Regions from separate parts of the Romboutsia sp. 1001216sp1 genome, predicted to be linked through region 2. Evidence: riboswitches for the same ligand, from Rfam matches in the RefSeq annotation. Region 2 holds a riboswitch; each other region holds the start of a gene.
The links. Region 2 has a riboswitch for cyclic di-GMP ahead of ABHC41_RS06600 (response regulator transcription factor). Riboswitches for the same ligand answer to the same signal wherever they lie in the genome.
Positions count from the first base shown of each region.

Region 1: another riboswitch for cyclic di-GMP. It lies ahead of ABHC41_RS07700 (SpaA isopeptide-forming pilin-related protein); the one in region 2 lies ahead of ABHC41_RS06600 (response regulator transcription factor).
Region 3: another riboswitch for cyclic di-GMP. It lies ahead of ABHC41_RS04760 (NPCBM/NEW2 domain-containing protein); the one in region 2 lies ahead of ABHC41_RS06600 (response regulator transcription factor).

Region 1 is NZ_JBDPHA010000006.1:88,908-91,188, forward strand. Features, by position in the region: gene ABHC41_RS07700 (SpaA isopeptide-forming pilin-related protein) at 1-1,268, opposite strand, end outside; cyclic di-GMP riboswitch class II at 1,343-1,424, opposite strand; cyclic di-GMP riboswitch class II at 1,576-1,657, opposite strand; cyclic di-GMP riboswitch class II at 1,807-1,889, opposite strand; gene ABHC41_RS07705 (tetratricopeptide repeat protein) at 1,987-2,281, opposite strand, start outside.
Region 2 is NZ_JBDPHA010000005.1:34,195-36,475, forward strand. Features, by position in the region: gene ABHC41_RS06595 (response regulator transcription factor) at 52-654, shown strand; cyclic di-GMP riboswitch class II at 810-893, shown strand; gene ABHC41_RS06600 (response regulator transcription factor) at 947-1,546, shown strand.
Region 3 is NZ_JBDPHA010000003.1:95,612-97,892, reverse strand. Features, by position in the region: gene ABHC41_RS04765 (SagB/ThcOx family dehydrogenase) at 1-198, opposite strand, end outside; cyclic di-GMP riboswitch class I at 457-543, shown strand; gene ABHC41_RS04760 (NPCBM/NEW2 domain-containing protein) at 754-2,281, shown strand, end outside.

The DNA.
Region 1 (2,281 bases), on a different contig from region 2:
TTCATGTCGTAACAAACAATATAGTAATCATCTACGTTTCCAAAATTTATAGTTAAATTTCCATTATTAGTGTTTATTTTATCTTTAAATTGATCTGTTACCCACTCAAAGCTTTCATCTTTATTGTATTTACCTATACTTATACTGTCCTTTAAAAGTTCCATTCCTTTAGGTGTAAAGTCATTTAAAGTTACATTTTTAAGATTTGACCTATTTTCATTAATATCTATTCTATATCTTACATTTTCGTTCATAGATGCTACATTTTTACCTTCTGAATTTTTAGCAGAGGTATAACTATACTTACTTATAACATCTTTTGCTTCATTTTTTTGTTTTAATATAACAGTACTATTTAACTTACCATCGCTTTTATTAAATACTGCTGTATTCTTATAAGAACTCAAATTTTGAGTAATCTTTGTCTTATAAGTTACAATATATTTATCTTTAATATTTCCAAAGTTTATACTAAGCCTATTAGATGATTTGCTTATATTTAAGCTATCTGTGACATCTGTTTCTGCGCTATCTCTTTCTATTTTAATTACATTTACAGAACTTGGTATAAGCTCCATTCCTTCAGGCATATTATCTGTTAATACTGCATTTGATATATTTGAAAATTTCTCATTAACATATACTCTATATTGTTGAGTTTTTCCTAGTACTGGATAATATATATTTCCTACCGTATTTCCATCTGAATCTACATGGTCATAATTATTTATAGTTTTAAGAATCTGTCTATCTATTATAGGCTCTGTTTCATTAGATGGTTTTATAGCTATTTCTATGCTAGTAACTGGTTTTCCATCAACCCATACCTCTATCTTCTGATTATCTACTTCTTCCGTTTTATCTGCATATGCTGATACATTAACATATCCTCCTATTGCATCATAAACATCATCCCCAAAAGTTGCTACTACTTTATTACCTTCCATTTGTACACTTTTAAAATGCTCTGGGGGGAATTTAAAGCTAAATCTTTCAAGCCAACTAGGCATTTCAAATTCTATAGTATCACCTGGTTTTATACTCCCTGGACCATATTTAGCCTTATACTCTAGTTTAAAATTCAATTTTTCTCCAGGCTCAATCTCTTTTTTATCACATGTTATAGATACTTCTATTGTATCCCCTTGATTATCTGTCTTAACTTCTTCAGCATACGCAAAATGTGTATTAATTAACACATTTATAACCATTAGTACTGACGTAAGTATCGATATTATTTTTTTTCCTAACTTGTATTTATTTTTCAATAAATTTCACCACCCTTTTTAAATCTTTTTATTTTAAAATAAAAAAGACTATTCAAGATAATGATGATTTATTATCTGAATAGTCGGTTGCACTATTAACTCCATATACCTCAAGTGCCCATATACAAGGTATACTTCTTCATTCCTATTTTTAGCTTATATGTATTTATGCCCTTTTAATAATTTTGCTTTGTGTGCATTTATGCTATATAAAATTGTTAGCTTTCATTTGATTTTCATTAATGTCTTATCAATAAACTTTTATTTTAAAATAAAAAAGACTATTCAAGATAATAATGATTTATTATCTGAATAGTCGGTTGCACTATTAACTCCATATACCTCAAGTGCCCATATACAAGGTATACTTCTTCATTCCTATTTTTAGCTTATATGTATTTATGTCCTTTTAATTATTTTAATTTGTTCGCATTTATGCTATATAAAATTGTTAGCTTTCATTTAATTTTCATTAATGTCTTATCAATAAACTTGTATCTTAAAATAAAAAAGACTATTCGAATAATATTTAAATATTATCTGAATAGTCGGTTGCACTATTAACTCCATATACCTCAAGTGCCCATATACAAGGTATACTTCTTCGCTCCTAATTTTAACTTTTGAATATAATTATATAATCTCAGTGATTTATTATACCCTTTAATTTAGTTAAAGTCAATTTTAGATTTTTTTATAGTAAATTTTAACTTATTTTTTATCTATATTTATCAAGTTCTCTTAAACATGCCACTGTAATTTCATCTTGTGGATCTAATTCATAAGCTCTTTCTATATAATATATAGCATCATCTATATCACCTTTGTTTAGATATGCCATCCCTAAATTGCATAATATTTCTGGATCTTCTTTTATTTTAGCTGCTTGTTCAAAGTGTTCTATAGCTTTATCTATATTGAACATACTAGCTTCACAAAGGCCTAGTTCAACCATTGTATCTACTTGATGTGGTTTAGTTATAAGTATTTTTTCAAAATATTTCTTAGCTTCT
Region 2 (2,281 bases):
AGTAAAAAACTATTGGGTGGAATAATGTAGTAGAAAAAGGGGGGGAAGAATATGAATATACTAATAATTTCAGAATCGTTTATATTAAAAGAAGCATTATCAACTTTATTTAAAGAAAAGTTTAAAAATATAAATATAAAAAAGGAAAAAGATGTTAAAAATTTAAGTAAAGATATAGGTATGTATGGCATGGCTATTATAGATATAAGGGAAAAGTGCAATTTTGATTTAAATATTATAAGCAATATAAAAGAAAATAATAAAAGAATAAAAGTAATAATTTATAATCTATATAAAGATGAAGAGATATGTATAAAATCTATAAGAAATGGAGCTGATGCATATATTACTGATATAGAGGATAAGGAAGATTTCGGATACATAATAAATAAGATAATGTCTGGTGGGAATTTTTATGATCCTTTTGTAGTTCAAAAGGCAATGAATAAAAAGGAATTTAATTGTAACAACGATATAACTATAAGAGAAAATGAGGTTATAGATGAAATAGCAAAAGGACTAAGTAATAGAGAAATAGCATCTAGGTTAGGGGTTACAGAGTATACAGTAAAAAAACATATAACTAATATTTTATATAAGTTAAATTTAAGAAATAGGCAAGATATAATAATATATATAAATAATTTAAGTTAAAAATGACGATTTATATATATAAATAATATAAAATGTATTTTTATGAAATAATATAGGAATTTATACTATAAAATGGAGAAGAGATTTTGTACAAAAAAATTTAATTTGTGATAATATTTATATATAAATATATTATTATTAAATTAATTAAAAAAACAAAATAAAGAAGCTTTGAAGTATATTCTGTATATGGGCACTTGGAATATATGGAGCTAGTAGTGCAACCGGCTATTTTAATTTATATATAGCTGGTTTTTTTATTTCTAAATTATTTTATGGGAGGAATATAAATATGGGTACATTAATAGTCTCAGAATCTTTTATGGTTAGAGAATCATTAGATAATTTATTTAGGTCTATTTACCATACTAAAAACATAGTAACAAATAGTATAAACGATATAGATAGAAAAAAGCTAATAGATATAAATTATATAGTGTTAGATATTAAAGAAAGCCAAGTAAAATTTCTAGATAAAATTACAAAAGATATAGAAAATAAAAAACTTATAGTACTAGACTTTGCTAAGAATGAGACTATATGCGAGAAAGCTATAAAAAATGGTGTAGATGGGTATATACTTAATATAGATAATAAAGAAGATTTTATATATAAGATAAATAGTATAAGAAAAGGAAAAAAATTTTATGATAGCGATCTTTTAGCAAATGTATTGGGCGGCAACAACTCAGATATAGAATTATTAACAGAGAGAGAAAAAGAAGTATTATACGCTGTTAGTAAAGGATATAGCAATAGAGAAATAGCACAAGAATTATTTATAACAGAGTATACTGTTAAAAAGCATATAAGCAGTATACTTTCTAAAATGAAATTTAGAAATAGAAAGGATATTATATTATACTTCAGGGACAAAGAGTTGGCTTGCTAAGTGACAAGGATTTTTTTATTAAAGGCGAGTAGTTGAATTAGTTATAAGAAAGAGGATGCACTAATTGGTATTGAACTTAAGGTCAAGTTATATAAAGTTGGATATGATATTAATGGTATTATTATTGAATTTTTAAGATAAATATAATAGCTATTACGAGGTAAAATTCGTAGTAGCTATTTTTATATATAATATGTACAGTTTTTTACAAAATATAATGTATGCCATATAGTAGACTAAGATTGAAATATTTTAATATAAAAACATATGAATGTAACTTACAAAGAAAGAATATTGGCAGGTACAATAGCATAAATTGTGTTTTGATTATTAATAATAAATATATATATATATATATATTTATTATTAATGGAGGTGATAAAAATTAAAAAAAGTACAAGGGCTTATAACATTAATATTATAATATTAATGACTACAAAATCAAACGCTATAAACATAAAATAATTCACTGATAAAGACATATACAACACATCAATAAAAATAAGCCAAGAAATCCAACAAGAAAAAATAGATACAATAATATTAATAAACGAAAAATCAACAGTAGATGCAATCATAGCAACACCATTAGCCACAATATATAACGCACCAATGATGCTTATCAATAAAGACAACATATCAATATAAATAAAAAATGAAATTCTAAAAATATAATCCTAATAGGTAAAGATCATACAATATCACAAAAAGTAGTAGATGAAATAAAATTAATAA
Region 3 (2,281 bases), on a different contig from region 2:
ATCATTTATACAATCTAGTACGTTAGGTTTAACTAAAATGTCTTTGCTTACAGGAGGTAACTCTATTAAATTAGAATTTGAATCATATTCTTTTTGGAAAGAAGGAGCGGGTATTCCTTTTTGTTTATCCGTTTTTATCTGTTTTAGTATTTCAAAATCAGCTTTGAAAAATTCTCTGTTTTGTGCAATTTTATCCATAGATGTCTCCTTATTAAAATGTATAAATTTTTACACTTATTATACCATATATATAAATATAAGTGGAAAAAGCCTAAATGGTAAAAATTTCATATTAGAAGCTTAATTACAGATAAAAATTAATAAATATTTTTGTGTAGTAATAATTAATATTTGCTTTAATAGAATATATTCAAAAATATATTAAAATTATTTTAAATTAAAAAAAACTATTTTAATTTATAAAAAATTATGTATAATTAATATAGATGACTAAAAATTACATATTAGCAAACCTAGAGAAATCTAGCGACGCAAAGCTAAAGGGGCTAAGGTAAAATTAGACTATGCCAGCCAGTTGCCAAAGAATTGATATTCTTTGTTTTTATAGAGTTATCTTATGATATAATTGTAAGATTGTTTTATAATGTTTACTTTAGATGGCAACTACCCTTTATAAAGGGTAGTTTTTTATTTAATAAAAACAACTATAGCTCTATAGCAAGACTATATTTTGAAATTTGGGGTAAAATATTTAGTTATTGTAAATTCATATAATATAAGAGGGAGAATATTATGAAGAAAAAGATAGCATCAATATTGGCCATATCTGTTATAGCAACAAACAGCACACCTACTTTAAATGTTTTTGCTAACGAAGTAATAAAGGAAAAAGCATTAGCGATAGAGGAACAAGTTTCTAAAAGTATGACAGTTAGTGATTTTAAAATTAAGAACAATCCTAACTTCGCTAAGTATAATGAACTTTATAGAGTTGAGATACAGTCTATAACAAACAATGGAAGAAGTTACCCAGGAACTAAGATAGAAAATGCTATAGATGGAAAACTTAATACACATTGGGAAACATACACTAGAAATACAAATGAATTTAAAAATGAAGTAATTGTGGAGTTTAAAGATATAGCCGAGATAAATAGATTAGCTTATGCTACAAGACAAGACGGGGCTAAAGGTAAAGGATATCCTACTAGTGCAGAGATATATGTTTCAGAGAGTGAAATAGGTGAAGATTTTAAACTAGCAGGAAAAATAGAAGGAAGTAAAGTTACAGGTGGAATGGTTGAATTTAAATTTGATACTGTAAGAGCAAAGAGAGTTAAATTCAAATTCGTAGAAGCACATGACGAGTGGGCAAGTGCCGCAGAGTTTTGGTTCTATAAAGAGGATAGAATTCTAGATAAGATGGAAAGATTATTTACTAATGCAAACATGAATGAAGTAAGTAAAGAGTTTGCAACTCCTGAAGCATTAAACACTTTAGAGAAAGAAACTGAAGGACATCCATTCCGCGATAGCTTTAAAGAATATATAGATAATGCAAGACTTGTTCTAGAGAACAAAGAGGTTAACTTTATTGAAACTAAAGTATCTAAGTTATTAGGGTATGGAACTGAAAACCAAAAAGCTTATGATGACAAGTTTATGTTAGGTAAAGACCACATCGTTAATACACAAGTAAATGGTGGAACTTACTCTACAACAAAAATAGAATATATGTATGATGGTGACCCTAATACACATTGGGAAACAAACAGAAGCAATGGTAATGGTTTCACTAATGAAGTGGTATTCACTTTTGATGAAATAGAACAACTTGATAGAATAGCATTATTACCTAGAAGCGGAAATCAAAAAGGATTTCCTACTAAGTATGAAATATATGCTTCAGAAACTTCTCAAGGGGATACATTCAAATTAGTTTCTAGCGGTACTGCAGAAGTTACTAAAGACTTCATGCAATTTAAATTTAACCCAACAAACTTTAAGAGACTGAAGTTTGTATTTAAAGAGTGCCATGAAAATAGACCATTCATATCAGAAGCTAGGTTCTATAAAGAAGATGCTTTATCAGAGAAAATGGATAAACTATTTACAGACAGTAATAAGAATACAGTAAACCCTGATTTTGGGACTTTAGAGAAACTTACTGCTTTAGAGAATGAAGCGAAGGCACATCCTTTATACAGTAAGTTCAAAGAAGATTTAGATGATGCTAAACTTGTATTAGAAGGTAACGAGGTAACTTATGCAGATGCTAAAGTTTCGAAGTTTAAAGCTTTTGGAACTCCAGAGTTAGCAG